DNA from 2 places in the Paenibacillus salivarius genome. Region 2 is predicted to be linked to the other one. Evidence: predicted binding sites of a transcription regulator. Region 2 holds the regulator's gene; the other holds the start of a gene.
The links. Region 2 encodes CtsR, which represses protease genes until heat stress. Its sites were predicted from a motif close to ATGGTCAATAAAGGTCAAACA; they were not measured.
Positions count from the first base shown of each region.

Region 1 (16,424 bases), 920 kb from region 2:
AGATAGTGAGCGATACCTTCGGTCGATGCATGCGCACGGTGAGCGGCGCCGAAAGCGTCGTTCACGAACAGATCGGCCAGCTCCGCGAATTGTTTCGCCAGCTCAGGATCGTTCTTTTCTTCGCCCGGATAGAAACGGACGTTTTCAAGCACAAGCACGTCGCCATTGTTCATAGCGGCTACTTTCGCTTTTACTGCGTCACCGATCGCTTCGTCGGCTTTAGCAACCTCTTTACCCAGCAATTCGCCAAGGCGTTTTGCAGGCAGCGTCAAACGCATGTCTTCGTTCACTTGGCCCTTCGGACGTCCCAAATGGCTCGCCAAAATGACTTTCGCGCCGTTTTCGATCAAATATTTGATCGTCGGCAGCGTTTCGCGAATCCGGGTATCGTCGGTAATTTGACCGTCTTGCATCGGTACATTGAAATCCACGCGGACAAACACGCGTTTGCCGGTTACTTCCACATCACGTACACTTTTCTTGTTCATCTCCACGTTCCTCCTATAGGCGTGACTCCAGATTTCTCTCCTAAGCGGTACTGCTTCTCTAGAGGTAGTTCAAAAAAGTCACCTGATTTTTTGAACTACCATTTTATCTAATGGAACTCTTTTTATCTAAAACGGTGTGTGTGAATGTCGAATCAATAAAAATTCATGAACCAAAGAGGAGTCCTCGTTGAAGGTATCTCCTCTTTGGTCTTGTTATCAAGGATCTGTTAATTACTTAACTTTTTTTGCGAAGTATTCCAAAGTACGAACCAATTGAGCGGTGTAGGACATTTCGTTGTCATACCAAGCAACGGTTTTAACCAGTTGTTTGTCGCCAACAGTCAATACTTTCGTTTGCGTAGCGTCGAACAGGGAACCGAAAGTCATTCCTTTGATGTCCGAAGATACGATTTCGTCTTCTGTGTAGCCATAAGTTTCTGGGTCGGAAGCGGCTTTCATAGCTTCGTTGATTTCAGCTGCAGTTACGTTCTTCTCAAGAACAGTAACGAGCTCAGTCAGGGAACCTGTTGCAACTGGAACGCGTTGAGCCGCGCCGTCCAATTTGCCTTGCAGTTCAGGGATAACCAGACCGATTGCTTTTGCAGCACCAGTCGTGTTAGGGATGATGTTTTCGGCAGCGGCACGGGCACGACGGAAGTCGCCTTTCGCATGAGGAGCGTCAAGCGTGTTTTGGTCGCCAGTGTAAGCATGGATCGTAGTCATCAAGCCTTCAACGATACCGAATTTGTCTTGAAGCGTTTTAGCCATAGGAGCCAAGCAGTTCGTTGTGCAAGAAGCACCGGAAATAACCGTTTCCGAACCGTCAAGGATTTCATGGTTAACGTTGTAAACGATAGTTTTCATATCGCCTGTAGCAGGTGCGGAGATAACGACTTTTTTAGCTCCGCCTTTCAGGTGAAGCTCAGCTTTTTCTTTAGTCGTGAAGAAGCCTGTGCACTCGAGCACGATGTCTACGCCAAGCTCGCCCCAAGGCAATTCTTCAGGGTTACGGTTAGCAAGTACTTTAACTTCTTTGCCGTTTACTTTGAAGAAGCCGTCATGAACTTCAACTTCGCCGTCGAACTTGCCTTGCGTCGTGTCATATTTCAACAGGTGCGCCAACATTTTGGCGTCTGTCAGGTCGTTGATTGCTACAACTTCAATGCCTTCCACGTTTTGAATACGGCGGAAAGCCAAGCGTCCGATACGTCCAAATCCGTTAATACCAACTTTTACACTCATGAAAAGATCCTCCCAGTGTTCAATTTTTTTTATTATTCAAGACAGGCTGATTAACCCGTCATGAGTAAACATAATTTCATTATTCCCCGCGAAAAAGAAACCCGCTATTCCGCCGCGCGGCCCGAACGAAGTTCGATTTCCTTCACGATTTCCTCGGCTGCGGCTTCGTCCGTGACCAGAATATCTTCCTGTCCGAACTGCAGCACCGCGTGAATCGCCTTCGCCTTGCTCTTGCCGCCCGCGATCGCGATGACGGTTTCCGTCCTCCGGATGTCTTCCAGCCGAAGGCCCAGGGTCAGCATTTTATGAACCACAATGCCGTCTTTGTCAAAATAGTACCCGTAAGACTCGGCAAGCGCGCCTTCCTTCTTTAACTCCTGGAGCATTTCTTCCCCAAGCTTGCGCCGTCTTGCCATCTCCATAGCATCCCCGATTCCGTGCACAATCACCCGCGCTTGGCGGATCATTCCTACGATATCATGGATGTTCGGATCGTTAACGAGCGATTCGTAGGCTTCCTTTCCGAGCAAATCGGGAACGTGCAGCAGGCGATAACCCGCTCCGACCCGCTTCGCCATATTGGAAGCTATCGTATTCGCTTGAATCTCCAAGCTCTCGCCAAGTCCGCCCCGTGCGGGAACGAACCAACTATGCTTCAGCGAGACGCTCGCCGGCGGATTCAATTGTTCCGCAACCTCGGCAATTGTCGATCCTCCGGTTACGGCTACAACGTCGTCGCCATTCATCACCCCAAGCAGCGCCTTGGCTCCTGCCCGGCCGAGTTCCTTCTTGGCCAGCGGTGAAGCTTCACTGTCACCGGGTACGATCACCACTTTGCGAAGCCCGAATGCCGTGCGGATTCTCTCTTCCAGATTGGACAATCCGAAGATTTCATTCACGATCGGCTCCAGCTCTTCCAGCAGTTTTCTGCCCGAATCACTGATTCTCATGCCTATATTCTCGATTTCAATCAGGCCCTGAGCCTTCAGGAGATCCGTCTCGGCCCGCAACACTCGTTCCGTCATGTTTAGTGACACCGCCAGAGTTCTGCGGCCGATTACGCCCGACAACAAGATCTGGTGAAGAATGGTGTACCGTTTCTTGAGAATTTCCATGAGATCAGGAAGAAGCTGCTTTTGCATTTCCAAAATCGTTCGCATGCTTTCCACTCCTGCAAGCTTCGTCTTCTCTCTCCTTCTCCTTGGCCTTAAAACGTCCCGGGTTAACTTTTTAAGTCCCACTGTTATTTTAACCAATTTCTACACCTGTTGCAAGCCTGACGTCCGTATAATTTACCAAGTGTTTTCTACTTATGCATGCCCCAAATCGTAGAGGCTTAATCGTTTCGGCCGATAACAAAAAAAGGCCCCCGATTGATGTAAAATAGACGACGATCGACCATCTATCCTCAGCAACAGTAGACTCCCATATCATTAACCGCATCCCTCCAAAAAGAACCATTCATTTTTTTGGGATCGTCGCTTGCTTTTTATGTCGGGATATCATATAATCATTTTTGCTACGCTAAACGAATGACTGATATGCGCCCGTGGTCCAATGGATATGACGTAGGCCTCCGGAGCCTGAGATCGAGGTTCGATTCCTCGCGGGCGCGCCATTTAACTTTATGAAATCGAATGTCCGTCCTGAAACGGACTTTTTTATTACACTGGGTTTGACCTTCTTTGACTTTTTGTTTAAAATTGTTTATCATGAGGTTAATATTCATCGATTCCGTCAATTCTTAAAATGCGGGTTTAAAAAGGATGGCTTTTTTAAACAACCTTTTAAGTTGATTGAACCGATTGTGAGTGCAAGCATCGATCCAATATATAAGGAGGTTTTATCGGTGAGTTATATTCCTATGGTTGTAGAACAAAGTAACCGCGGAGAACGCGCCTACGACATTTACTCCAGATTGCTGAAAGACCGCATCATTTTCCTCGGTTCCCAAGTCAATGACGTCGTCGCAAACTCCATCATTGCGCAAATGCTGTTCCTTGATGCGGAAGATCCGGGCAAAGATATTCATTTGTACATCAACAGCCCAGGCGGTTCCATTACGGCCGGTATGGCTATCTTTGATACGATGCAATTCATCAAATCCGATGTCTCCACGATCTGCGTGGGCCTTGCGGCTTCCATGGGTGCTTTCCTGTTGAACGCCGGCGCTCCGGGCAAACGCTTTGCCCTTCCGAACAGCGAGATCATGATTCACCAGCCGCTGGGCGGAGCGGAAGGCCAAGCTACGGACATCGAAATCCGCGCACGCCGCATTCTGAAAATGCGCGACAAGCTGAACAAAATTTTGGCCGAGCGCACGGGCCAACCGCTGGAACGTATCGAAAAGGATACCGACCGCGACTACTTCATGAGCGCCGCGGAAGCGAAGGAATACGGACTGATCGACCGTGTTATCGAGAAAGTAACGCCTCAAGGCGTGTAATAAACAACAAAAAGGCTGCCTGTCGAGCTTTACGCTCGGCGGACAGCCTTTTTTTGTTGCGCTAACGGAACCTACAGCCGTTATTTCTTCAAAAACACCGGCTTTCGGAACTTAACGGAACCCACAGCCCTTATTCCCCTCAATCAGCACCATTACTGAGCTGAAGAAGGCAAATAAGAGCTTATAGATCCGTTAGATGTTCGAAATGTGGAATTCGGAGCAAATAACGTCTCCCAGTTCCGTTAAGCAGCAAACACAAAGTTACCTCTTGACTCCCAGCTCCGAAAACGAAAAGTAGAACTCCGGGAATCCGAATACATAAGGCAAGTAGTCATACAGTTGGAAAAAGATGACCACCCCGTCATTCTTCAGATAGAAGTCGGGATTGTTGCCGATCGTTTTAAAGCCGCCGAAATACCCTTCCGTTTGCTGCAGCTGCTTCGCGATCGAAGGATCGACAATATTGCGGAAGTCGGGATTCGCGCGGAGCACCTCGTCCAACGTCAGCAGTTTGCCATCGCTCAGGCGGAACGTCAGCCCTTCCCTGAAGCTGATGCCGTGCGCCCCTCCGGTATACGCGTAGGTCTGCTCCAAGATGCTCAGCAGCCCTTCGCGGTTGAAGGTAACCGTATAGTTGCCGAGAAACTCGTAAGGGGCTCCGCTCGGAGAGGGGAGAGCATTCTGCGCTTCCTTCAGCGACTTTTTCACAAAAGCCTCGGCTCTGGATTGCAGCTCCGCATTGATCTTGCGCCCCGCTTCTTTGCTGCGCAAGCCGCTGACCTGCGGATACTCGACTTTAATCGAAGCTCCGGGAAGGGACTTCTCCATCGTTCGGGTTTCGATCTTGATATTGTTCAATCGATGCGGTACGAGGTTCAGCGTATTTTTCGTCTTATCCCAATCCGAGGTGTAGCCTAGATGGTTCGTCAGCACATCTGCGGATACATACGGTTTCCCTTCAACGACCTTCCATGCGTAAGGGAGCACCTGTGTACTTCCGTCCACGACGGCTTTTGCGCCAATGTCGGACGGTGTCAGCTGAACGACGACATTTTGACGTTTTAGCGTATATGTGTTTGTCCGCTCATCGTACTTTACCGGGATGTTCAAACCTTTGCGAATCAGCTCCAGCGGCACCAAAACGCCCTCTTCCCCTTGCAGCCCTTCCTGCTTCAACGGCTTTCCTTTCACCGTCACCTTAACCGGTCGGTTGCTCTGGGGGGCCGTCACGGCCCAATCGGAGGCGGAGGCTTCGGCAGTTGCCGAACCGGTTCCGACTGCAGCCCCCGGGAGCAGCAGGAGCGCCGCCAACAGGGTCTTACCTATTTGAAAGAGCACTTTTTTCATTCTCATCGTCACCTCTTCATGGAGTTAACCCAATTATGCCCGGAACGATGAAAATCATGCTATGCCTTTATCGGTTAAGGTTTCGGTTTGACGTCCTTGCGGATTTCCCCTTCGATCGGGGCGATGGACGGATATTGACCGTCGCTGTAATTCGTGTCCGAAATCCTTCCCAATTCCTTAACCTCCCCATTCTCAGCGATGACCCCGTACATCACCAAACCGGCCATCCAGTTGTCGGCGAAATAGTAAGACTCGCCAAAAGCCTTCGGAGGCGTCCCGGCTTCCGCCTTATCGCCAAGCGAATCCTTCTGCCATTTTACGATCCAAAGCCCTTCCTCGTTGACTTCTCCGTACCACTCCATGCCTTTGTGTTCCCTGAAGGAACGCAGCGCTTCCCCTTTAGGGAATGTATATGAGGTCGTAAAGCCTTCCCCGGTTACCGGCAGCGGCTCCGAACCCCGGTTGAACACCGGCTCTAAACCGGTGACCACCTCCCGGGCTGCGGTCAAATCACCGCTCATCATCGTTTCGTAATCCTTCTGCCCCGAAGGCGTCCGGATCACGACCCGTTTCTCGGCGGCATTGTAGGAGGCGTAGCCCCCCAGTTCTTCGGAGACAAACCTCATCGGAACAAAGGTACGTCCATTCTTAATGATCACGGGAACATCCAGCTCGATTTTTTTGCCGTTCGCTTCGGCGGTTTTCCGGCCTTCCTTGAGTTTGATGGTCTTACTCTTTGTGACCTGCGTGACTTCTACCGTTTTCGTCTTCGCGTCGTAAGCAACGCGCCAATCCGGGTCCCGCAACTCCGATAGCTGCACCAGGACTCGGTTGTTCACGGTCATACTTCCGCCTTGCTGCCTGCCGTTAATATACACCGCAGGCCCATCCTCCGAAGGAAGCGCGGATGCGGGCGGCACCACCGCAAACATGGAACCGACAATCAGGGCTGCGGCTGCCGTTTTTTTCAAGTGCATGAACATGATTTAACCTCTCCTTAACGTCTAAAATTGTCATATCCTCTAGACGCTTGCCGGATGCAAGAAGTTTCCAAAACGAAAAAAAAGAACGCGGATTTCCCGCGCTCTTTCATCTTTGATTACCGTCCGCTCTTAAGTTCGGTCCAGAAACGGTCGTACAATTGAAGCTGTTCGCCGACATCGCCGAGCCATTCCGTCCGGGACAATTCGTCCTGGGACAGGTTGATCATTTTATCATTATTGTATTCTTCGCTATGGAATTCATGGGCTTTGACGTTAGGGTCGCTGTAACCGATGGATTCGTAGTTTTTCGCGCTCGTTTCCGGATCCAGCATGTAGTTGATGAACTTCTCCGCCAGTTCCTGATGCTTGGCGTCCTTCGGAATCGCATAGTTGTCGGACCAGATCGTTCCGCCTTCCTTCGGCACCACGTATGCCACGTCCGGATTATCCTTCGCGATTACCGAGGCGTCGCCGGACCATACCGTCGCGATCCAGCCTTCTTCCTGAATCATTTTTTGCTTGATATTGTCCGTGTCAAAAGCGAGTACGCTCGGCAGCAATTTCTTTAAATCTTCCACGGCGGCGGTAATTTCGCCTTCATCGTTCGAGCTATTGGATTTGCCGGCTTTTTTCAACGCCATGCCGATCATTTCGCGGTTGTCGTCCAGCAGGATGACTTTCCCCTTATATTCCGGGTTCCAAAGATCCTCCCAGCTGTCGATTTCGTCTTTGACATACTTGGTATTGTATGCAATCCCCGTCACCCCGGAGGTGTAAACGACGGAATACTTGTTGCCCGGATCATAGGACGGGTCCTTGAACGCTTCGTCCACATTCGCGAAGTTCGGAATGTTATTCATATTCAACGGCGCCAACAGGTCCTGCTTGATCATCGTGGCGACCATATAGTCGGAAGGCTGGATCAAGTCATATCCCGATCCGCCCGCTTTAATCTTGGCGAGCAGCTCCTCGTTGTTGGCAAACACGTCATAGTTAATCTTCACGTCGTACTCTTTTTCGAATGCCGCGAGCACGTCCGCGTCGAAGTTATCGGCCCAGCTGTAAATGTTCAGTGTTTCCTTGGAAGATCCGCAACCGGATAAAAGCCCGAGAGCCATCGTCGCCGCCAGCACCAGGCCGGCCCATTTCATTTTTTTCAATTCTCTATCTCCCTTCGGGTGTGGACTCTTATATAAGGCGAAACCGGTTTGGTTGTGGTAGCAAGTCCGTAAAATGTTCCTACGATCGCTGTTGCTCCCGGATTTCTCTGATTATTCAGATTCAAAATAGGTTGAAATCCGATCACAAAGGCGACCACAAGCTTATGCTTCCGATGCAGCTTTCTTTCAGAAAGCTTTGAGTTTCTCCGGAATCATTTTACTCCCATGCCTTAAACCAAATGACATATCCACCTTATATAAATTAGTTTTTTTATCTTCAAAACGGAAGTACCGATTGTTTTTTCTGGCCCTTTCCTCGATTTAACATGAATTGAGCCAGGAAAATCAATGTAACGCTCACAAGGATCAAAATCGTACACAGCGCGTTAATTTCCGGGGAAATACCCCGTTTCACCTGACCGTAAATGTAGATCGGCAAGGTCGTGGAATTCGGGCCGCTGACGAAAAAGCTGACCATAAAATCATCCAGCGACATCGTAAACGCGATCAAGGCGCCGGAAATGATCCCCGGCATGATTTGCGGCAAGGTGACGTGGCGAAACGTCTGCCAGGCATCGGCTCCGAGATCCTGGGCCGCTTCTTCCAACTGGCCCCCCGTGCCCGTCAGCCTTGTCGTCACGATCACATACACATAGGAAATACAGAACGTGATATGCGCAATGATGATCGTCAGCTTGCCGAGCTCGATATGAAACTGCGTAAAAAGAACGAGCAAAGATAGCCCCATGATAATATCGGGAATGATGATCGGCAAATACAGCAGGCCGCCCATCCCCGTTTTCATTTTCCGGCCGGCTTTGCGAATCGTTAGAGCCGCCAACGTGCCGAGCAGAGTTGAAAATACGGTAGCCACCACAGCTACGATCAACGTGTTGACCAGCGCCTCCATCACCTGACGGTTTTGAAACAAGGAAATATACCAATCGAACGTAAATCCGCTCCAGTCGGCGGCAAGCCGTGAGCTGTTGAAGGAATACACGATAATAAACGCGATCGGTACATAAATAAAGATCATGACCAGCAAGGAATGAATCCCGAGCAAAGGGTGGTTTTTCGCCTTCATCAGCGCCCCTCCTTCACGGTTAAATGTTTGGAAGTCATCGCCTTGTTAAAGAGGACGATCAAAATCAGCGACGTGATCACAAAAATGACCGACAGCGCCGAACCGAACGGCCAATTCCGCGCCCCCAGGAACTGGCTCTGGATGATATTGCTGATCATCGCCGATTTGGCGCCGCCAAGAATATCTGTCACAACGAACATCCCCGACGTAGACACATAGACGAGTACCGCGCCGGTCATAATGCCGGACTTCGTTTGCGGCAGCGTAATATGCCAGAATGATTTCCATCCGGTGGCACCCAAATCGCTGGCGGCCTCCAGCAGCTTTTTATCCATTTGCTCCAAAGCCACATAGATCGGCAGCACCATAAACGGAATAAAGGTATAAACCATACCGAGCAGCACCGCGCCTTTGGTATAAAGCAGCTGCAACGGCTCCTGGATGAATCCCAAATCGATTAGCAAGTTGTTCACGATGCCCTGCGTTCTGAGCAGAAGCACCCAGGCGTACGTCCGAATCAAAAAGTTGATCCAAAACGGAATCGTAATGAGCGCAAGTCCCCAGGTCTGCATTTTGGGTCCCGCGTTCGCGATGTAATAGGCCAGCGGATAGCTAAGCAACAAGCATACAACGGTCGTTACAACGGACAAAACAATCGTATCCCAATAAATGCCCAAATATAGCGGATCAAAAAAGGTTGCGTAAGAGTCCAGATTAAAATCGAACACGACATTGCCGTTTACATCCCGACCCATAAAAGAGATCACGACCACGATCAGCATCGGGACGATCAGAAACAGGCACAGCCACAAAAGGACCGGCATCAGGCCTAAGCGTGATCTTCTCATGGCCCGATAACCACCTCGTCCTCCGGATTCCAGTTCACGCCGATCTTTTCTCCGACTTCCCACGGACGGTCATCCGTAAAATCAAGGACGATCGAGACCGTCATCGGCTCGTCATCCAACTGGACGACCAACTTGTGGATGCTGCCGAGGTAAAGCACGTCGAGCACTTCCCCCGTCCGTTTGGCCCCTTCGGGATTCCGTTCCGCGCGGAGCTTCTCCGGACGAACGGCAAACAACCGCCCGTCCATGGAGAAAATGTTATTCTCCCCGACAAAAGTGGCGGCGAACAAGGTTTTCGGAGTGGCGTAAATCTCCCGCGGCGTACCGATTTGTTCCACCTTGCCGCTGTTCATGATCACGATCCGGTCGGACATCATCATCGCTTCTTCCTGATCATGCGTAACGTACACGAACGTAATGCCCAGGCTCCGCTGCAAATGCTTCAATTCGGATTGCAGATTTTTTCGCAGCTGCAGGTCCAGTGCGCCAAGCGGCTCATCGAGCAGCAGCACTTTAGGCTTGTTCGCGATCGCGCGGGCGATCGCCACGCGCTGCTGCTGTCCGCCGGACAGCTGATGCGGGTAACGCTTGACGAGCGGCGTCAGCTGCGTCATCGCGACCGCTTCCTCTACCCGCTCACGCTGTTCCTTGGCCGGCATCTTTTTCATTTTCAACCCGAAGGCGATGTTATCTTCCACCGTCATATGCGGGAATAAGGCATAATGTTGAAAGACGAGGTTGAGATCCCGGCGATTCGGCGGCAGGCTTGTCAGATCGGTGCCGTCCAGCAGAATCTTCCCTTTGGACGGATACTCGAAACCGGCAATCATGCGGAGAATCGTCGTCTTGCCGCAGCCGCTCGGGCCCAGCAAGGTTAGGAATTCCCCTTCCTTTATGGTGAGCGATAGCGGATGCACAACGACTTGTCCTGCAAAGTGTTTTTCGACCCCGGACAGTTCGATCATCTATGCATCAACTCCTTGAATGTAGGATTAAGAAAAAAAAGCCATATCCATTGGTATGGCTTTAACAGTCTTTCGATTCATTTTTTGCATATCCAATATACCTTGTTTTGGCGCGGGTTACAACAATTTTTCTTAAGTGTATTCAGAGGTAAGGCAAATTAAAGAAAAAAGGTTCAAAAAATTAAAAACGCCTCTTTGGAGAAAGAGGCGTTAGATTAAAAACTTCAACTATTAATTAGGCTTGATTTGATTGCCTGTAATTTCTAACGTATAGTTTGCAGAATCTTCAATTCCATAGACCCCTATATAGTAAATACCTTTTTTAGGTAACTTTATACTAAAACTTTCTTGAGGTAACTCTTTATTGTCATGTATATAATACGTGGAAGGCGCACCTTGATAAGGATCAGCACCTGGTTCCCAAATCACTAAGTCTAGGTTCTCCTTACCTTCATCAGTTATCAATAAAGTGATATTAAGGTCAGCAGTCGTTGTGTTTTGATTGATTTCGTACAAATCAATATATCCGTTTTGAACATAACCGTCTGGTACTCTAATATATGTTCGGTAATTATCAAAAGTACCTGTGCCTTGCGCAGCATTTTTTACAGATTCATAGCCCAAAACATTTCCGTTTCCATATAACTTATCATACCCACTCTGCCCCATATCAAAGGCAGAGAAGCTTATAGAACTTGATACACCTCGCGAATATGCAGCGTCATACATCAGTGCATATATCCCTGAAACTATAGGGGATGACATTGAAGTTCCGCTTAAAGTTTCGTATTCACTTTTTGAATTAGCCTTAGCAGCCCTGATATTCTCACCCGCAGCTACAACGTAAGGACCCTGACTTCCTGTTCCTCTTGATGAAAATTCACTAAGTCCCCATCCTCCTTCGTATGGATCCTTCACACTTCCAACTGAGGTTGAAGTATATTTAGCCAAGGTGCTTAATGTATCATAGTATCTGCCTAAGAAAGTTGAACCGTCATACCCATCCCCTTCGTTCCCTGCAGAGACAAATACAGGAACTCCTGCACCGCTAATCTTATTAATAATATTGATTACCTCGGCCGCACTACTATACGATGCTTGAGTACCTATACTGACATTCACGACTTTAATATTATAAGTATCAAGATTATTATATACCCAGTTTAGCCCCTTATAGATCTGGTTAAAACTCCCTGTTCCACTACTATTCAAGACTTTCACACCAACCAATGCCGCACCGGGAGCTACTCCAGTTTGTATTCCAGGGTCACCTTCGCCTGTGCCTGCCGCTATACTTGCAACATGAGTACCATGGCCTTCATCATCATATGGAGTAGATCTTCCATTAATAACATCGTACCATCCAATGACTTTTCCACCATCAAGATCTACATGGGTTGCATCGATTCCTGTATCAACAATTGCAATGGCAACATCTTTAGACGTATAACTATTTTCTTTACCATCTAAATCTCCTGTGACTTTAAAATCACTCCTAGCCTTTTTAATGCCCATCATTTCAGTGGAAGCATTTAAAAAGGGTGTGATTTCTCCTGAGAGTGATTCAGAGATATAAACCTCTGAATCACTCTCAGGTTGTTTAAAGATAAATTCGACCGAAGATAAAGCCTCTAAAATTTCCAGTTCTTTAATATTAGCCGCCAGATTGAATGTCTTATATCCAACCATTTCGTAGTTTAAGTCATTTCCGAAGGCCGACTCTATTTCTTCAGAAAACTTTGCCTCTGAATCATTATTATCGTTTAGCATTACTTGAATTAGAATCTTGTCGTTTGGGCTGTCTAATTTGGATAATTCTTCATTTACATTGAAAATGATCTTATCATTATTTTCAACTTCTAGCTTCTGACTTTTGCCATTCAAGCCCCTTGGTGTTACCTGTTTTAATTGAAAGGGGGCCACGTCCTTAAAGTTGACTGAATTTTCAAAACTTTTCTTATTGATTACTGAAGGATCAAAGTACAATTGGTTGGAGTCTCCGTAGGCAAATGATATGTTGGAAAAAATAACAGTCAATACTACAGCAACAAAAACTGCGCGTTTTTTCAACACTCTAATCACCTTCCATTTTAATTTTTTTTAAGCCTCAGCAATTCTTGTAAAAACACCTCCTATTAAATAGATTAGCAATGTCTACATATACTATAACAAGAATATTATAGTTTTAATATGTATTTATGGGTAATATTGTATTATTTATGTGAACAAAGGGAACTGGGCATCATATGACAGTCTCTCTCCATAGATAGCTCAATTCCCCTATTAGTTCTAATTATTACTGTGTTAAAACGATTTACTCCTACTTCAACTCGTAAATCACGCTCAGCGTCGTCTTCAAAGTCACTTCTCCCGCTTCAATCGCCGTGCTGGCGGCCGAATCGGACGCAACCTTCATCTGCAGCGCCTCCGCTTGCATGTACACCGGCGTCGCGCCGCCGCCCGATTCCGTCACGCTGACGACCACGCCCAGTGTTCTGCCGCCCGATTTGGCGATCGCGGACGCCTTCAGCTTGGCGTTGTTCATCGCTTTCTCGATCACCTGCTCCTGATATTGATCCGGATTTTCCGTACTGAAACGGATGTTTTCGATCCGGTTGGCGCCGGCTTGCGAAGCCGCGTCAAGCAGCTGTCCGATCTTGCTCAAGTCTCGGTAAGTCACGTTCAAGGTATGTTGGGCCGTATATCCTTTGACCTTTTGGCCTTCTTTTTCGGTATAAGTGTAATTGGGCTGTACATAAAATTGTCCTGTTTGAATATCTTTCGCGTCAATCTTCCACGTATCCTTCAGCAACGTGTTTAGCTTGGCAATCTTCTCCGCATTGGCGCTTTGCGCTTCCTTCGCCGTAGCCGCCTGCGTTTCCACGCCGATCGACAGATAGGCGATATCCGGCTTGACGGAAATTTCTCCGCTGCCGACCACGCTAACGATATTCTTCAATGCCTCAGCATCGGCTGAAACTTGCTGCGACGGTCCCAGCAATACGCTTAACGCGCTGCCTCCAACCACCAATGTTCCCGCGATCAACACGGCTCCTACCGGTTTTAACCACTTATTCATGAACAGACCCTCCATTTTTTGGCGAATTTATCTACTAAACGCAGTCCATGATCAAAGGGTTGCAGCGGCAGGAACATTTTTTTTTCATCCTACTCCTCGGATCGTTTAGGGTCTCCATGCCTGCTACTCCTTAAGGAAACCGGATACTCTTATTGGCTTCATTATGGCCAGAAAATAAATCTAACGAAACAGTGTATCGCTATTCGGTCCTTTTGAACCTGAGGGAAGCGTTTTTCCACTGAATAAGGTGTCTGAGTTTCGTTAGGCGCTCCAATGGCCCCTTTTTGCCGCAATAAAGTTACACAGTTTCGTTAGCCTATGGAGAGTGATCGAGTGCCGGACACGGAATATCCCAACCAAGGCTAAATCCAACCGGAGCCGAGGCATGGCCAAGTCAAAGACCAAAACCCTAGAACCGGAACAACTACCATACCTTCCTCTAGCTTTGCCGCGACAGGCCGCGCCGAGCTAACGTTGTATAGATATTAAAAAAGGCCCCCCGTTCTTGCGAACGAAAGCGCCTCTCTTCTTTGAGCCGTTGTAATGAATCCAATTATTGGTTCTCCAATTCCTCTTTGCTGACCAAATTGATTAAAGCGTTTGCAGCCTGCTCGGCGTCCGGACCTTCCGCACTGATGTAAATTTCGGTGCCTGTGCTGATGGCAAGGCTCATAATGCCCATGATACTTTTGGCATTCACTTTTTTATCGTCCTTCTCGACGAAGATCTCAGACGAGTATTTATTCGCTTCCTGAACGAAAAGCGCCGCCGGCCGGGCGTGAAGACCCGTTTTCAATCGAACGGTTACCGGGTTTTTGATCATCAAAACCTTACCCCCTATGACAATTTCGATCACGTGCCCACCAAGATGGGCAATTTTATAATTTATACCATTATAGCATACAACCGCCCCGCGGCACACTAGTAAACCTCAACTTTAGCTGCCGCGGATTTTTTCCGCGAGTTCGTCGATCTTGCGCAGTCGGTGGTTGACGCCTGATTTGCTTACCGTACCTTTCAACAATTCGCCGACTTCCTTAAGGTTCATGTCCGGATGCGCCAGCCGTACCTCCGCCACTTCGCGGAGCTTGTCAGGCAAATTCTCCAGGCCCATTTCCTTCTGCAGCAGCTTAATATTATCGATTTGCCGCACCGCCGCTCCGATCGTTTTGTTCAGATTGGCCGTTTCGCAATTGACGATCCGGTTGACCGAGTTGCGCATATCGCGCATGATCCGGACATCCTCGAATTTGAACAACGCCTGGTGCGCGCCGATGATGTTCAGCAGCTCGATAATTTTTTCGCCTTCCTTGATATAAAAAATAAAGCCTTTTTTCCGCTCGATGCAACGTGCGTTCAAATGGAACTCGTTCGCGAGATCCACCAGCGCCTGGCAATGTTGTTCATACATCGAGGAAATCTCCAGATGGTAAGAAGAACCCTCCGGATTGTTCACGGAGCCTCCGGCGAGAAATGCGCCGCGAAGATAAGCCCGCTTACAACAGTTTTTCCGGGTGAGCTCCGGATTAATCCCCGGGGTGAAAATAAACCCCTCCGATACGATCCGCAGTTCATTCAATATTTCTTCAACCCGGCCCGGAATCCGCACGATGTAGACGTTGTTTTTCTTGAGACGCATTTTTTTGCGGACCAAGAGTTCGGTATGAATCTGAAAATGCTTCTTCAGCAAGGAATAAATCCGTCTTGCTATCGCGGCGTTTTCGGTCGAAATATCCAAAACGACCTTTTTGTTCGTAAGCTGAACCGAACCGTTCATCCGGATCAGGGCAGACAACTCGGCCCGCTCGCAGCAGGCATCCGCCTCGACCATGGTCAGTTCTTTTTTGGTTTGCGCCGCAAACGACAAGGGACTCACCTCTTTCGCGTAATCCAGTTCTCCACCAGCTGATAGATATGATGGCTGAGTTTATCCGCATCGTGCCGTAAATAGCGGCGGAACAACACCAGCGTATCAGCGATGACTTTATATCCGCGCCCCGTCACCACGTCCCAGTCGACCTGGACGGGCTTGGCGCCTTTCTCGGCGTAAAAATCCTGCACTTGTGCGGGAATTTCTCCGTCGTTCACAATGACGTAATCAAACAGGTGATGACCCACATGTTCATATACGGCCTGCAAGTGGTCGCTGACCGTATAGTCATCGGTTTCCCCGGGCTGGGTCATCACGTTGCAGACGAAAATTTTGATCGCATTTTCGTTCTCCAGCACCGCTTCCGCCAGCTTCGGCACCAACAGATTCGGAATAATGCTGGTGTACAAGCTGCCCGGACCGATCAGAATCGCATCGGCTTCGCGGATCGCTTCCACGGCTTCAGGCAATGGTTCGACTTCTTCCGGCTCGAGGAAAATCCGTTTGATTCTGCCTCCGGCTTCCGGAATTTTCGATTCCCCGGTAACGATCGTGCCGTCCTCCATCTCTGCATGGAGCACCACCGCCTGGCCCGCCGCAGGCAGAACGCGTCCGCGTACGGCGAACACCCGGCTTAGCTCCCGGACCGCGGTGACGAAATCGCCTGAAATATCGGTAATCGCAGCCAAAATCAGGTTGCCCAAACTATGGCCGGCCAATCCGGCCCCGGCGGCGAAACGATAGTTTAACATATCGGACAACAGGGGCTCCACGTCCGCGAGTGCGGTCAATACGTTACGAATGTCGCCCGGAGGCGGCATCTGCAGCTCGTTTCTGAGAATCCCGGAGCTGCCGCCATCGTCCGCTACGGTAACGATGGCCGTGATATCGAGCGGCTTTTCTTTTAATCCG
Region 1 is NZ_CP195592.1:195,833-212,256, reverse strand. Features, by position in the region: gene ACSFXJ_RS01040 (phosphoglycerate kinase) at 1-488, opposite strand, end outside; gene gap (type I glyceraldehyde-3-phosphate dehydrogenase) at 720-1,730, opposite strand; gene ACSFXJ_RS01030 (sugar-binding transcriptional regulator) at 1,835-2,890, opposite strand; tRNA gene ACSFXJ_RS01025 (tRNA-Arg) at 3,274-3,348, shown strand; gene clpP (ATP-dependent Clp endopeptidase proteolytic subunit ClpP) at 3,580-4,176, shown strand; gene ACSFXJ_RS01015 (PdaC/SigV domain-containing protein) at 4,438-5,529, opposite strand; gene ACSFXJ_RS01010 (copper amine oxidase N-terminal domain-containing protein) at 5,598-6,506, opposite strand; gene ACSFXJ_RS01005 (ABC transporter substrate-binding protein) at 6,623-7,666, opposite strand; gene ACSFXJ_RS01000 (ABC transporter permease) at 7,944-8,750, opposite strand; gene ACSFXJ_RS00995 (ABC transporter permease) at 8,750-9,598, opposite strand; gene ACSFXJ_RS00990 (ABC transporter ATP-binding protein) at 9,595-10,563, opposite strand; gene ACSFXJ_RS00985 (S8 family serine peptidase) at 10,795-12,636, opposite strand; gene ACSFXJ_RS00980 (SIMPL domain-containing protein) at 12,884-13,642, opposite strand; gene ACSFXJ_RS00975 (HPr family phosphocarrier protein) at 14,196-14,465, opposite strand; gene whiA (DNA-binding protein WhiA) at 14,580-15,509, opposite strand; gene ACSFXJ_RS00965 (gluconeogenesis factor YvcK family protein) at 15,515-16,424, opposite strand, start outside.
Region 1: a site for CtsR is predicted at 3,403-3,423, ahead of clpP (ATP-dependent Clp endopeptidase proteolytic subunit ClpP). Genes of this name have one in related genera too.

Region 2 (16,424 bases):
GCCGTTCATCTCCGTGAACAACGCAAGCGCGGCTTCCAGATCGGCGCGTAATACGCTCGGTTTTTGCAGCAGCCCGTTCACTTCGCTCACCCATTCAAACACCGCGGTAATCGCATCCGGCGTATTGAAATCGTCCTGCATTTTGCTGTGGAAGGTCAGCCAAATTTCTCTGAGCTTCTCCTCCCATTCCGGGGTCACGTCCTCACCTTTCGTGGCGGTGTCCATACGGTGGCGCAGATTACCGAGGCAGTTTTCGATCCGCTCTACGCCTCTCTCCGCTTGAAGCATGGCCTCTTCGGTGAAATTCAGCGGGTTGCGATACTGGGTCGACAGCATGAAGAACCGGATCGCTTCCCGTTTATACTGTTTGCGCAGATCCTTCACGAGTACCCCGTTGCCGAGCGATTTCGACATTTTTTCCCCGCCGATGTTGATATACCCGTTATGCATCCAATAGCTTGCGAACGGCTTGCCTGTCAAGGCTTCGGATTGGGCAACCTCGCATTCGTGGTGCGGGAACTGCAAATCCTGTCCGCCGCCGTGGATATCCAGCGTATCTCCGAGGAGATGACGCGACATGGCGGAGCATTCGATATGCCACCCCGGCCGGCCCGGGCCCCATGGACTGTCCCAATGGATTTCGCCCGGCTTGGCGGCCTTCCAGAGCACGAAATCCTCCGGATTCTCCTTCCGCTCGTCCACATCGATCCGGATGCCGAACTGAAGCTCCTCTATATTTTGGCCGGATAATTTGCCGTAGCCCTCGAAATTTTTCGTCCGGAAAAAGACATCCCCGCCATTTGCATAAGCATAGCCTTTGCTTTCCAGATCGCGGATAAACTCGATGATAATGTCCATATTTTCCGTGACGCGCGGATTGGCGGTTGCCCGTGGAATGCCAAGTCCGTCCAGGTCTTCGTAATAAGCATCGATGAACATGGAGGCGACTTCCGGCACGGGCAGATTCATTTCCTCCCCTTTGCGGATCAGCTTGTCGTCCACATCGGTGAAGTTCACCACATAGTTCACTTCATATTTTTGATTTTCCAGGTAGCTCCGCACGACATCGAAAAAAATCATCGGCCGCGCGTTGCCGATATGAATATAACCATAAACGGTAGGTCCGCACACGTACATCTTGACCTTTCCCGGTTCCTGGCTGACGAACTGCTCCTTCATTCGGGTGAGCGTGTTATAGATATGCAGTGCCATTCTCTCGTTCCTTTCCCTTGGGGTTCTTATTGTTCAGTATATCCTACTCGGTCAGCTGCTTTTCCGGAAGCTCCCGCTTCAAGGTGTCGATTTCGCCGCGAAGCTGTTCAATTTCCTGCTGAAGCGAACGCATCGCGTCCACAACCGGGTCAGGCAGCTGATGGCTGAGACGGTCCAAGCGCTTGCCCCCCTGGCGGACCACTTTGCCGGGAATCCCGACAACCGTGCTGCCCGAGGGCACTTCTTTCAGCACGACCGAATTGGCGCCGATATTGCTTTGATCTCCTACAGTAAAAGAACCCAATATCTTCGCTCCCGACCCAATGACCACGTTGTTGCCGATCGTCGGATGCCGCTTTCCTTTTTCCTTGCCGCTCCCGCCGAGGGTAACCCCTTGGTAAATGACCACGTCATCCCCGATTTCGCAAGTTTCCCCGATGACGACGCCCATGCCATGGTCGATAAACAACCGGTTGCCGATCTTGGCGCCGGGATGAATTTCGATCCCCGTAAAAAAACGGCTGACCTGGGACACGATCCGGGCTAGCGTGAACCAGCGGCGGCGGTACAATGCGTGAGCAATTCGGTGGCTCCATATCGCATGCAGCCCGGAATAAGTGAAGACAACCTCGAACCAGCTTCTTGCGGCAGGGTCGTTTTCGAATACCGCCTGGATATCGGTTTTCATTCTTTTGAACATTTGCGTTTCCCCCTTCTCAGCTCCGTCTCTCCCGGTCACTGGCCCATGCTTTTTTGTCTCTTGGGCAAATTACGGTAAGGTTCCTCAAGGAAAAAAAGCGTCCCTGCAGCTCTTCGCTGCAGAGACGCTTATGCGTGGTTCCACTCTGCTTCGGATCAAGCCCCGGCCGGCGGCATTCCGGCAAGTCATACTCCGGTTGCACGCAGGGTACGGATCAAAGGCTCTATCCCTCTTCGTTATCCTTAACGCGGAAATCTCGGCAGACTCTACCCGCATCTTTAGGCAGATGCGCTCAAGACTGCAGCTCACGGGTGCATTTCCGCCGTGCGTATTGGGACAACTTCCACCACGGGAGCATGCTTGGAACGCTCCTAACGGTTGTCTTCTCTGGTCAATACGATCACGTTGCGTACTTCTCCCGATCTATGCCGTTAACCTTTTGGCTTATTATTACCCTCTATCTTACATGCGACTATCCATTTGCGCAACAAGCATTCCGGCTTGATCCGTTAAAAAGCGGGGCTTCCGAAAGCCCGGTTTGTCGTGCCGCCTTACGCTCCGCGGATTTGCGACTCCAGCCGGTCGATGACGCGGTCCTTGCCAAGCAGGTAAATCGTCTGGTTCAAATCCCGGCCATGCATCTGTCCGGTCAAAGCTACGCGGATCGGCATAAATAGCCCTTTCCCTTTGGCTCCGGTTTCCTTCTGCACTTCCTTGATCCATGCGGCGATGAGCTCCACCGTAAATTCGGAAGAGGCCTTCACCTTCCCGAGGAATGCGCTCAGCACCTCAGGCACCTGCGGCTCGGCCAGTACCGGCGCGGCTTCCGCTTCGATTTCCAGATGCGTGCGGAAAAACAAGGCCGACAGCTCGACGATGTCCGAAGCGGCCGTCATTTGCTCCTGATACAGGGCTACGAGCTTTTTAGCCCAAGACTCCTGCTCCGGCGTCAATGCGGCCGGCAAGCGGGAAGCCGACTGCAAATGCGGAATGGCCATGGCGGCGATCCGTTCCGGATCCGCGTTTTTGATATAGTGATTGTTCAAATGGGCGAGCTTGTGCTTGTCGAATACGGCCGGGCTCCGGGATAACCGGTTCGCGTCGAAGATGGAGATCAGCTCGTCCTTCGAAAAGATCTCCTCTTCTCCTTCCGGCGACCAGCCGAGAAGGGCAATGAAATTGAACAGCGCTTCAGGCAAATAACCCAGCTTGTCGTACTGCTCGATAAATTGGATGACCGTTTCGTCGCGCTTGCTCAGCTTTTTGTGGTTTTCGCCGACGATGAGCGTCATATGGCCGAAGCGCGGCGGCTCCCAGCCGAAGGCTTCGTAAATCATCAGCTGGCGCGGAGTGTTGGACACATGGTCTTCACCGCGCAGCACATGGGTGATTTGCATCAGATGATCGTCCAACGCCACGGCGAAGTTATAAGTCGGAATGCCGTCCTTCTTTACAATGACGAAGTCGCCGCTCGTCTCGGATTCGAACGAGATCGGTCCCTTGACGAGGTCGTCGAAGGTATAGGTTCGTCCTTCCGGTACGCGGAAACGGATGCTGAAAGGACGGCCTTCGGCCTCGTAAGCAGCCTGCTGTTCCGGCGTCAAATTCCGGTGCTTGCCGGAATAGCGCGGCGTTTCGCCGCGGGCCATCTGCTCCTCGCGCTCCTTCTCCAGTTCTTCTTCCGTGCAATAGCAGCGATAAGCGAGACCGCGGTCAAGCAGGTCCTGCCAATATTCGCGGTAGATGTCCAGCCGTTCCGTTTGGCGGTAAGGGCCGTATTCCCCGCCGACATCAATGCTTTCGTCCCAGTCGATGCCCAGCCATTTGAGATACGTAAGCTGGCTTTCTTCCCCGCCGGCGATATTCCTCTTTACGTCGGTATCTTCGATACGGATAATGAATTTTCCGCCGTGATGTCTTGCAAACAAATAGTTAAACAACGCCGTTCTTGCATTTCCGATATGTAAATGACCCGTCGGACTCGGCGCATACCGCACGCGAACTTCTGTCATGTCGATCCCCTCCAGAATTAAATAACAAAAGCGAATAAACGATTCCTGATTCACTTCGTGATCAAAAAGCCGATCGGCTTTTCAGCACCGGGAAGGTTGAATGAAGACGGGACCGAGGAGCGGAGCGTAGGCAAAACCTACGTGAGCACCGGAGGGACCGTCTGAATTCAAGATTCGACGCCGAATATGCTTCCTGATTCACTTCGTGATCAAAAGCCGATTTTTGAACTACCTCTTCAATCCTAAGATGATAGCATATCCTTGATCAGGCACACAACACATTGCGCCGCAATGCCTTCGCCCCGGCCGGTAAAACCGAGATGCTCGGTCGTCGTCGCTTTCACGTTCACCTGCTGCGGGTCCGCTTCCAGCGCTCCGGCAATCACTTCGACCATTTGCGGAATATACGGCGCCATTTTCGGCGCTTGGGCGATGATGGTCGCGTCCAGGTTGCCGAGACGGTAGCCGCGCTCCCTGGCCATCTCCCATACCCGCCGGAGCAGCACCAGGCTGTCCGCGTCTTTGAAGGCCGGGTCCGTATCGGGGAAATGCCGGCCGATATCGCCAAGGGCCAGCGCGCCGAGTATCGCGTCGCTTATCGTATGCAAAAGTACGTCCGCATCGGAATGGCCGAGCAGCCCTTTTTCATAAGGGATGGTTACCCCGCCGATAATGCAGGGCCTCCCCTCCACCAACTGGTGTACATCAAAACCTTGTCCAACTGCGATCATGATTCCTCTTCTTCCTCTCCCGTGATATCGAAGTCCTTCTTGCCCAAAATCACTTCGGCAAAATCCAAATCCTCCGGCGTCGTGATCTTGATGTTGCTGTACGCGCCTTCCGTCACCACGACCGGGATTCCCAGCCGCTCGACGAGCATGGCATCATCGGTACCGAGAAACCCTGCGGCCTCGGCTTCTTCATGAGCCCGCATCAAATCGGCGCGCCGAAAAGCTTGCGGGGTTTGAATCGCCCACAAGCTCCGGCGGTCAGGCGTCCCCGTCACCATTCCTTGCCCGTCCACTTGTTTGACCGTGTCTTTTACCGGAACGGCCACGACGGATGCTCCGTGCTTCACGGCCGTCTCATGGCAGGACGAAATCTGTTCCCTCGTGACAAAAGGGCGGACGCCGTCATGCACCAGTACCCAAGGTGTGCCGATTTCGGCGAGCCCCCGGTATACCGAATGCTGACGCTCGGCGCCGCCCGGTATGACTTTGATGTTGGTCTTAATGCCGTATTCGCCGATCCATGACCGGCATCGTTCCACGTCCTGCTCACCGGTGACCAATACGATTTCGCGAATCAGCGGATGGCGGTCAAATGCTTCCAGCGTGTGAACGATGATCGGCTTTCCCCGAAGAACGAGAAACTGCTTGCTCTCCTTCGTGCCCATCCTTGTGCCCCGGCCGGCCGCCACGATGATGGCCCCGACTCCTCCGGGCAGTTCCTTGTCCTTTTCCATTACTGCCTGCCTCGCCTAAACTGTTTTTAAGGATGTTCAAAAATCCAGTTTTCGAACATTCACTTTTATCCCATCATAACGGAATTACTGCGCTTTTTCCAACAGTTTCGGTTTGGCAAAAATCATCCGGCCCGCCGAGGTCTGCAGCACGCTCGTCACCAGCACCTCGGTAATGCTTCCGATAAAGTCGCGCCCGCCCTCCACGACGATCATCGTCCCGTCATCCAGATAGGCGACGCCTTGCCCGTGTTCCTTGCCGTCTTTGATGACCTGAACCATGATCTCCTCGCCCGGCAGAACGACAGGCTTGACCGCATTGGCCAGGTCGTTGATGTTGAGGACCGACACGCCCTGAAGTTCGCACACCTTGTTCAGGTTGAAGTCGTTGGTCACCACTTTGCCCTGGAGAACCTTAGCCAGCTTGACCAGCTTGCTGTCGACTTCGGAGATTTCCTCGAAATCCCCTTCGTAAATCAACACCTTGACATCCAGTTCCTTCTGAATTTTGTTCAAAATATCGAGTCCCCGGCGCCCGCGATTCCGTTTGAGCAAGTCGGACGAATCGGCGATATGCTGAAGCTCCTCCAGCACAAATTCGGGAATGACGATCGTGCCTTCGATAAAGCCCGTTTTGCAAATGTCGGCGATCCGGCCGTCGATAATGACACTCGTGTCCAAAATCTTATGCTCTTCCAGCCGCCGTTCTTCCTCCTGGCCGCCGCTTCCCCATCTTCCGGAAAGCCAAAGGGAGGACAGCTCCTCTTTCTTCTCGAGCGCGACGCATAGGCCCATGTAACCGAACAGCGCGGAAACCGCCAGCCGGGCAAAATGTTCCAAGGAGCCGAGCCAAGAAAAAACAGGGTAGACCATTAAAGAAAGAAGAAGTCCAGCAGTCAGTCCGGCCGCCCCGGCAGCCATGTCCTTCATCGGAATTTGGGTCAAGGCCGCGATCCCCTGTTTGATTTTTACGGAAATGGTACCTGCCGCAAGCGAGTAGACAAGCATGAACAGACATGCTCCCGCCACCGCCAACGTCAAATGGGCCGCGAGCGGATTCATTCCCGTGAACCAGCGCCCCAGCGGCTGTGGCAATACTCCTGAGATTCCTTCCAATGTGTAACCGAACCACGCTCCACATAATCCGGCTACGATTAATAAAGTCCTTTTCAGCATGACGCTCTTCACCTCCTGATTATCATCGTTATCCAGTATGATCCAATTTTGGGCGATGTAATCGGAGGCGATTAACTTTTTTTGGCATCCGCCTTTAGGAGATATTTCTGTGACATCCCTTCTACGGCGGGATTTCTGGTTGATTCGCGGGGAAAAGGTGGCATATAATGAACTCAATTCATAATATTGAGGTGGATGGAAAATGAGCGCACCAAGCCTTCAATCTTTTCAAGAGCAAGTTTCTGAACTGTTGCTCCGTCACCGCAGCCTGCTGGATGTTATGTCCAAAATGGGACAAACCAATGCCGCTGCCGTCCGGTCCGTAACCAAGGCCATTACCGAATGCGGCTGTGTTGAACTTCATGCCACCAAACAGGAATTCGAGCCCGGCATGAGCCTGGAACAAGCCAAAGAGACGATCAAGCGGCATGTCCAGGGAGAATTGTGCGAGAACTGCCGCGACGCGATCAGCAATGAACTGGGTCGCAGCTTATTCTACATGTCGGCGCTCTGCAACCAGCTCGGCATTGAGCTCGATGAAGTTCTGGAGAAGGAATCGCAAAAATGTTCCACCCTCGGTTTATTCAATATGTCTTGATCGGTCCAAATAAAAAGGCGTCGCTTTCCGCACAAATGCGGAAGGCGATGCCTTTTTGGGTTACCTGTAATTATCGTTTCGGGCGGTATGCCCCTTCGGAATCGTCTTCATCCTGCTGCTTTCTGCGCAGCAGCTTGTCGATGTTCTGCTTTAATCCATAGCCGGCGTACAGGACTAGAGGCACGAAGATCAGCTTGGAGAGTTCATCCGGAAAAATAACGGCCAGCACCACAGCCAGGATCACGACAAGCGGCGTCGCGTAGATGGCTTTTTTAGGCAAACCGAGCTTTTTAAAATTCGGGTATTTAACAGAGCTGACCATCAGATAAGATAAGAGCAGCATCGATACCATAAAGTAGGGTGCCGTTATATCCTTGTGGAATAAGGACAACGTCGCAAGCACCCCGCCGGCGGCCGGAATCGGCAAGCCGATGAAATAGCCGGGTATCCCCTTTTGCACGTTGAACCGGGCCAGTCTCAAAGCTCCGCACATCGGGAAAATCGCCGTGATGATCCAAACGAGTCCGGTTTGCGGCAATTCATGAAAAGAAATCAAATACATAATGAGTGCCGGGGCGACGCCGAAAGAGATGATATCCGATAACGAGTCGAGCTGCTTGCCGAATTCGCTTGGACAGTTCAAGGCCCGGGCGACCCGCCCGTCAAGACCATCCAGCAGCATGGCGACAATGACCATGATGGCGGCAAGGCTGAATCTGCCGTCGAGCGCAAACATCATGGCCAGCATTCCGAGAAACAGGTTACCTAAGGTAAACAGGTTCGGAATCGATTTTGTAATCATTTTTTCACCTCGAAGTAGATACTCCTTCACATTATCATTAGATTGTAGGTAAATTAAATCTGCCTGTCAATGAATACCTGTTCCTGGAGTCTTTTTAACCCTTCCTTGATCGCTCGGGCGCGCACCTCGCCGATGCCGTCGACCTCATCAAGCTGTTCGATCGTTGCGACCAGTATGCTTGGAAGTTCCTTGAACCGTTCAACCAGATTATGGATGATGACGTTCGGCAGGCGCGGAATTTTGTTCAACACCCGGTATCCGCGAGGAGAAATGAGTTCTTCCGAAGTTGCAGCCGAAGTCGGATAGCCGAGCAAACGCGTAATGTGGTTGTCGTCCAGCAGTTCGTCGTCGGTCGAACGTTTCAGCCCGAGAATGATTTCACGAATGGCTTCATCGCTGTCATCCTTGGCATAATCCTTATAGAGCAGCCAGGCCTCTTCCTCCATATTGCTCACCAGCTCTTCCATCTGCATGCTGATGAGCCTTCCTTCGGTACCCAGCTCATTGATAAAGCGCTTAATTTCCATTTTGATGCGGATGACCATCTCCACCCGCTGGATGACATTGATCACTTCCGGAATGGTCACCAGTTCTTCGAATTCCGAGGCCGTCAAATTCGTGAGCGCCTGATTGAGCACCGCTCTGTATTTTTCAAGCGTCTGAATCGCCTGGTTTGCCTTGGTTAATATTACGCCGATTTCCTTGAGGGCATACCGCAATCCCCCTTGATACAGCGTAATGATATTTCGTCTCTGGGAAATGGAAACGACGAGCTTACCGGTTTGCTTCGCTACGCGCTCCGCCGTCCGGTGACGGATGCCCGTTTCCGAGGAGGAGATCGAGGAATCCGGAATAAGCTGGGTGTTTGCGTACAGGATCCGTTTCAGGTCCTCGCTCAAAATAATGGCTCCGTCCATTTTGGCCAGCTCGTACAGGTAGTTCGGCGAGAAATCGCAATTGATGGAAAAGCCGCCTTCCACGACCTCCATCACTTCCGGACTGTAGCCGACGACGATCAAGCCGCCGGTCTTGGCCCGGAGCACGTTCTCAAGCCCGTCGCGAAAGGCGGTTCCCGGCGCAACAAGCCTGAGCAAATCGTTCATTTTTTCCGCTTGGGTAGTTTCCTTCATCATTTAATGCCCCCTAATCTAACGCAACAGCTAGAGCATCTGCAACGGTATTCACACCGATTAATTGAATATCTTTGGGTCCTTGCCATCCCTTCATGCTCTTCTCGGGGAGGATGACCCGTTTGAATCCGAGCTTCGCGGCTTCCTTCACGCGCTGTTCCGCACGGGATACCGCCCGGACTTCGCCGGTCAAACCAACCTCGCCGAAAAAGACGTCGTAAGGCTTGGTCGGCAGATCCCGAAAGCTGGAAGCGATGCTTACCGCAATGGCCAGATCCACGGCCGGTTCATCCAGCTTGACGCCGCCGGCCAGGTTGACATAAGCATCCTGATTTTGCAAAAACATGCCCATCCGCTTTTCCAGCACGGCGATAATCAGGTTCATCCGGTTATGGTCTACCCCTGTCGCCATTCTGCGCGGAGAAGGAAACTGAGTAGATGCGACCAGCGCCTGCAATTCCACCAGCATCGGCCGTGTTCCTTCCATGGAGGCCACGACCGTCGATCCCGCAACGCCGAGCGGACGCTCGGACAGGAATAGCTCCGACGGGTTCACGACCTCCGTTAAGCCCGCCTCGTTCATTTCAAAAATGCCGATCTCGTTCGTGGAGCCGAAGCGGTTTTTGACCGCTCGCAACAAGCGGTAAGAATGATGCCGCTCCCCTTCAAAATAAAGCACGGAGTCCACCATATGCTCCAGCATCCGCGGACCCGCGATCGCGCCTTCTTTCGTCACATGGCCGACCAATACGGTGGCGATTCCCTGTCCCTTGGCGATCCTCATAAACCGGGCCGTACATTCGCGAACCTGGGACACGCTGCCGGGCGCGCTCGTCACCTCAGGCAGGTACACCGTCTGGATCGAATCGATCACCAGAAAATCGGGCTTTACCTGATTGATCGCTTCTTCCACCCCGTCCATGCTGCTTTCGCACAATACGAAAAGCTCCGGCGACAAAGCGCCGAGCCGTTCCGCGCGAAGCTTCGTTTGGCGGGTCGATTCCTCCCCCGAAATATAAAGCACCCGCAGTCCCGCCTTGGCCATTTCGTGCGAGGTTTGCAGCAGAAGCGTGGATTTCCCGATTCCGGGATCTCCGCCGACAAGGATCAGCGACCCCGGAACGACGCCGCCTCCGAGCACGCGGTTCAGTTCCCCGATGCCCGTCATGATCCGCGGCTCCTGGCCGCTTTCTATATTTATGATCGGAAGCGGTTTTTCTTTCGTATGAAATATCCCCGAAGTAAGCCCCTGGGTTTTGACCACCTTTTCCGTCTCTTCCACCATGCTGTTCCATGATCCGCAGCCGGGGCATTTCCCGTACCATTTCGGCGATTCATATCCGCATTCGGTACAAAAAAACTTTGTTTTTACTTTAACCATTATCTCACCTTCTCACACTGCAAAATTTGACAAACCTTGCAGGTCGCGACACCTATGGATATTTTGGAAACATGTAATTTTAGGTGACATTCAAAGTTTACCATTCCTCGTCCGCAAAAGAAAAGCCCCCAAAGCATCGCTTTGGGAGCCGCTTTACTGCTTATATCGGTTAATTCCGGTGTTTTTTGTAGCGTAAACCGGAACAACCTTTAACCTTCTTTGGAAAAAACGCCCGTCTTCGATACGGTCAACGCGCCGTTCTCTTCGTCGATCGTAAGCGAGTCGCCCTTCTTCACATTGCCGGTCAGCAATTCCTCGGACAGACGGTCCTCGATATGCTTCTGGATGGCCCGGCGAAGCGGACGCGCCCCGTAAGCAGGATCGAAGCCTTCTTTGGCGAGGAATGCTTTCGCCTTGTCGGTCAGGATGAAATCGACGTCATATTCGCGAAGCCGTTTGCGGAGCTCCTCGGACATGAGGGTGACGATTTCGCCGATATGCGCTTCCTCAAGGGAGTGGAAGACGATGATTTCGTCAATCCGGTTGAGGAATTCAGGACGGAAGCTCTTCTTGAGCTCTTCCATCACTTTGCCTTTCATGTTGTCATAATCCGCACCCGAATCGTCCACGGCCGTAAACCCGAGCCGCGTATTGCGTCTGATCGCTTCGGCTCCAACGTTGGAGGTCAGAATGATCAGCGTATTGCGGAAGTCGACAACCCGGCCTTTGGAATCGGTCAAGCGTCCGTCTTCCAACACCTGAAGCAGGATATTGAATACTTCCGGATGCGCTTTTTCGATTTCGTCCAGCAGGACGACGGAGTAAGGTTTGCGGCGTACTTTTTCGGTCAATTGGCCGCCTTCCTCATAACCCACGTATCCCGGAGGCGCACCTACCAGACGCGCGGTAGAGTGTTTCTCCATATACTCGGACATGTCGATCCGAATCACGGCGTTCTCGTCGCCGAACATCGCTTCGGCGAGCGCTCTCGCCAGCTCGGTTTTCCCGACGCCCGTCGGACCGAGGAAGATGAAGGAGCCCATCGGACGTTTCGGATCCTTAAGCCCCGCACGCGCCCGGCGGATCGCCCGGCTGACGGCCTTGACGGCTTCCTCCTGTCCAATGACGCGCTCGTGCAAAATCTTCTCCATATTGAGCAGGCGCTCGGTCTCTTCTTCCTTCAGCTTGTTGACCGGAATTCCGGTCCAGCTGGCCACGACCTGCGCGATATCCTCGGGCGTAACTTCGGAGTCGGTGCGGCCTTGTTTTTCTTTCCATTGGTTTTTCGTGACATCCAGCTCTTCGCGGATCTTCTGCTCGGTATCGCGCAGAGCGGCCGCCTTTTCGAATTCCTGGCTCTGTACTGCGGCATCCTTCTCTTTGCGGATATCCTCCAGCCGGTTTTCCAGCTGCTTCAGATTCGGCGGTACCGTGTACGAGTTCAGCCTTACTTTGGAGCCCGCCTCGTCGATCAGGTCGATCGCCTTGTCGGGCAGGAAGCGGTCTTGAATGTAACGGTCCGACAGTTTGACGGCCTGTTCGATCGCTTCGTCCGTAATTTTCACGCGATGATGGGCTTCATAGCGGTCACGCAACCCGTGCAAAATCTGGATCGCTTCCTCGACCGACGGCTGATCCACCGTAATCGGCTGGAACCGGCGCTCGAGCGCGGCGTCCTTCTCGATATATTTTCGGTATTCATCCAGCGTCGTCGCCCCGATGCACTGCAGTTCGCCGCGAGCAAGCGCCGGCTTCAAGATATTGGAGGCGTCGATGGCGCCTTCCGCGCCGCCTGCCCCGATTAAGGTATGCAGCTCGTCGATGAACAGGATAATGTTGCCGGCCTGACGGATTTCATCCATGATCTTCTTCAAGCGGTCTTCGAATTCGCCGCGGTACTTGGTTCCGGCAACAACGGAGCCCATATCCAGAGTCATGACGCGTTTGTCGCGCAAGGTTTCCGGAATTTCGTTGTTGATGATTTTTTGCGCCAGGCCTTCGGCAATCGCCGTTTTCCCGACGCCGGGTTCCCCGATCAGCACCGGGTTGTTCTTCGTCCGCCGGCTGAGCACTTGGATGACCCGCTCGATTTCCTTGCTGCGTCCGATCACCGGATCCAGGTTGCCTTCCTTCGCAGTCGCCGTTAAATCGCGTGCCAGGCTGTCAAGCGTCGGCGTATTGACGTTGGCCGGCGTACCGTGATGGCTGGACACGGCCTCGCTGCTGCCGAGCAGCTGCAGCACTTGCTGGCGGGCCTTGTTCAGGCTGATGCCGAGATTATTCAAAACGCGGGCGGCAACCCCTTCGCCTTCCCGAATCAAACCGAGCAAAATGTGCTCCGTTCCGACATAGGTATGGCCCAATTTCCGAGCTTCATCCATCGACAGCTCAATGACCTTTTTCGCGCGAGGCGTATAAGCGATATTGGATGGCTGCTCTTGCCCGCGGCCGATCAGCGTCTCCACTTCATCCTGAATCTTCTCCAAGCCGAGGCCGAGGCCGATCAGGGCTTTGGCGGCAATGCCTTCGCCTTCCCGAATCAGGCCGAGCAAAATATGCTCCGTTCCGATATTGTTGTGGCCGAGTCTGACCGCTTCTTCCTGGGCCAGGGCCAACACTTTCTGGGCACGTTCCGTAAATCTTCCAAACATCATCTCTCTTTGCACCTCCATAAGATCTAGATCTATCTATTGCATGCAAAAGCGATAAAATGCCCCGCTTTCGCTTCTTCCCGTTAATTACCCACTTTTTCCCGAATCAGCTTCGCGCGGTACATATCCCGCTCCGCCGGCGATAAATTTTCGCCGAACAGCTTTTGCAAAAAGCCGGGCTGGGTCATTACGTTCAATTCGTTCAACACTTCGGCAGACACATCGTCGATGAGTCCGACATCCACGCCAAGGCGGACATCCGACAGCCGCTGAGCCGCCTCTTTCGAATCGATGATGGCCGCATGGGACAAAATCCCGTACGAACGCATCACGCGGTCGGTCACCCGCAGGCGGGATTCGGCCATGAGTTTGGCGCGGGCGTTTTTCTCATGTTCGATGATTTGCATGACGACGCCGACCAAATTCTCAATTATTTCCGACTCGCTTTGTCCTAGTGTAATCTGATTTGAGATTTGAAACAAGTTGCCCATCGCTTCGCTGCCTTCGCCGTAGATCCCCCGGACCGTAAGACCTACCTGGCTCACGGCGGACAAGATCCGGTTAATTTGCTGCGTGAGTGCCAAAGCGGGCAAATGCATCATGACCGAAGCACGAAGTCCCGTGCCGACATTTGTCGGGCAACTGGTAAGATAGCCCCGGTTCGCATCGAAGGCATAGTCTACATGGCCTTCAAAAATATCGTCGACGCCCGACGCTCTCTCCCACGCCTCCTGAACCTGGAATCCCGGATACAGACATTGAATCCTCAGATGGTCCTCTTCGTTGACCATGATGCTCAAGCTTTCATCTTCACTGATAAACACCGCGCCTTTCCGGGACTCTCCGGCCAGGTTCGGGCTGATCAGATGTTTTTCGACAAGAATCCGCTTATCCAGGTCATCCAGTTCCGACAAAAGCACCGGATGTAGCGCCCCATAGCTTTGGAGCCGCTCATCGTTGAGCACGTCTTGAAGCAGCTGCAAAACTTCCTCGGATTGCTGATTCGTCGCCAGCATCGGGAAAGGCTGATGCACCAGGTTACGGGCAATTCGTACCCGGGTGCTGATCACGATATCCGATTCATTGCCGCCCCGGCTCATCCACTCGCTTAACGGCTGTTCTGTAAATCGAAGATTTTGCATGGCGCGTGCCTCCTATTCTGCGGGAATGTTCTTTTCGAGTTCGCGGATTTTATCCCGGAGCGCAGCCGCTTCCTCGAACTCTTCCTGAATAATCCGTTGCTGGAGTTCACGGCGGAGGTCATCCAGCTTGCGTTTGGCCTCGATATGGGCGCCTGCCCGTTTCGGTACCTTTCCCACATGCACCGTATTTCCGTGGACCCGTTTGAAGAGCGGATCGAGGCGGTCATTGAAATATTTATAACAAGAGCTGCATCCGAAACGGCCGATTTTGCTGAATTGGGAGTAAGTCATCCCGCATTCTTCGCAGCGGACATTTTCCGGAGCTTTTGCCGAAGAGGTCTGGCCTTGCCAGCCGGGATGAAAATCCATCAGCCCCGACAGCAGATTATGGATCGAGAAACCGCCCGAGGTTCCCGGAATCATCTCTCCCTTTTCCCTGGCACAGGCTTCGCAAATATGAAATTCCGTCTTCTCCCCGTTCACGATCTTCGTAAAATGAAGCGTGGCGGGACGTTTACCGCATTCTTGACATTGCACCGAAGATCCCTCCTTTGAACTGTGGGTTCAGCCCAGCAATGCGATCAGCATCGCCTTCATGAGCTGAGCCCGAATCTGATCACGGTACGGAAGTTTGACCATTAGCACTTCCCTGGATACCACCGCCCGCATCAACGCCGCTTCCCGACTGCTCAGGAACCTGGATTCCTCCAATTGGTAAATCAGGCCTTCAGCGGCGGTTTGGCCGATTTCATCGCCGATCATCTGATGAAGATGCATATGAAGGGCACTCGGACCCGGCAGCTCGATCCGACGAATGCGGACGTAACCGCCGCCGCCGCGTTTGCTCTCCACCAGATATCCTTTTTCCAAAGTAAACCTTGTGCTGATCACATAATTGATTTGCGAAGGAACGCATGAAAATTGCTCGGCGAGCTCATTTCGCTGTATTTCTATTGCCCCTTCAGGGCTTTCATGCAAAATGCTTTTGAGATACTTCTCGATAATATCGGAGATATTGCGCATCACCCATCCTCCATTACTTGGGTCGTTCCAACATACCGCGCCACCGTTAACAAGATCAGCTGTGACTAATCTTCACATGTATGAATAGTATTAACCGTATGCGACGGTTTGAATATGGGATGGTCATGATATGTTGACTTTGACTTTCTTTGACTTTGATTTTATTATAGCACAAAATTCCGATTTGCCAAGAGGGGTTACTGAACGGGCCCGATTGCTTGAGGCGGGAAGGCTGACGACCAAATTAGCCCCCATATCGTCATCTCACGTTCCCCTATGAATATATTGCACATATGATAGAGTAACCCCTCGGGAAATAGACAGAGGGGAAATCCGCCACAAGGAGGTCATGGGAAATGCGCATATTCGAATGCTTCCGGCTAAAACGAAAAGTGAACGAGCTTGCACTGACCGTGGAGAAATTAAACAGTCGGTTCGACGAAATGGACCGGGATTTGATTTCCGGCATTTTCGAGAATCCGCTGCTGCGGCAATTTCTAGAGGCCAAAGTCGGCCAAAAGTTAACTGTCAGCACCGCTTCTTCCACAGTGGAAGGAGTCATCGTTTCCGTTGCGGATGATGCCGTAGAAATCCGTGAACCGACGGGCCATCTGGTTATTGCTCCCTATTCTCGAATTACGGTTCTTCAATAGATTATCGTGGGAAAGGAGCGTCCCTTATGAATTTTATTCGTTTGGTCAAACGCCATATCGGCCAGGAAGTGGAGGTCATAACGGCAAAAGAGCGCATATCCGGCGAACTTGCTTCCGTCGACTATTTCTCGCTTACCCTCAAGGTTTCACCGGACAAGTATGATCTGCAAAACGAGCTTGTTCTCATTCCCGTCCAGGTTGTTGAACTTATTCGCGTCAAAAGTGCTTGAAGATAAAAATGCAAAAAATCCACTAAAAAAAGAGCACCACCGAGAAAACTCGGTAGTGCTCTTTATCTTTGCTTGGCGGCGTCCTACTCTCCCAGGACCCTTCGGTCCAAGTACCATCGGCGCTGGAGGGCTTAACGGTCGTGTTCGGGATGGGTACGCGTGGAACCCCTCCGCCATCGCCACCAAACGGTTCAAGCGTTGATCGCCTGAAAACTGGATACGAAACTTCATTTGCGTGTTTAGTTCTTTGGA
Region 2 is NZ_CP195592.1:4,917,307-4,933,730, forward strand. Features, by position in the region: gene cysS (cysteine--tRNA ligase) at 1-1,212, opposite strand, end outside; gene cysE (serine O-acetyltransferase) at 1,256-1,912, opposite strand; gene gltX (glutamate--tRNA ligase) at 2,464-3,924, opposite strand; gene ispF (2-C-methyl-D-erythritol 2,4-cyclodiphosphate synthase) at 4,167-4,655, opposite strand; gene ispD (2-C-methyl-D-erythritol 4-phosphate cytidylyltransferase) at 4,652-5,389, opposite strand; gene ACSFXJ_RS22990 (PIN/TRAM domain-containing protein) at 5,474-6,562, opposite strand; gene ACSFXJ_RS22995 (DUF1573 domain-containing protein) at 6,765-7,160, shown strand; gene pssA (CDP-diacylglycerol--serine O-phosphatidyltransferase) at 7,231-7,962, opposite strand; gene disA (DNA integrity scanning diadenylate cyclase DisA) at 8,016-9,092, opposite strand; gene radA (DNA repair protein RadA) at 9,106-10,473, opposite strand; gene clpC (ATP-dependent protease ATP-binding subunit ClpC) at 10,683-13,127, opposite strand; gene ACSFXJ_RS23020 (protein arginine kinase) at 13,208-14,266, opposite strand; gene ACSFXJ_RS23025 (UvrB/UvrC motif-containing protein) at 14,279-14,803, opposite strand; gene ACSFXJ_RS23030 (CtsR family transcriptional regulator) at 14,831-15,289, opposite strand; gene ACSFXJ_RS23035 (hypothetical protein) at 15,646-15,942, shown strand; gene ACSFXJ_RS23040 (hypothetical protein) at 15,969-16,172, shown strand; rRNA gene rrf (5S ribosomal RNA) at 16,243-16,359, opposite strand; rRNA gene ACSFXJ_RS23050 (23S ribosomal RNA) at 16,420-16,424, opposite strand, start outside.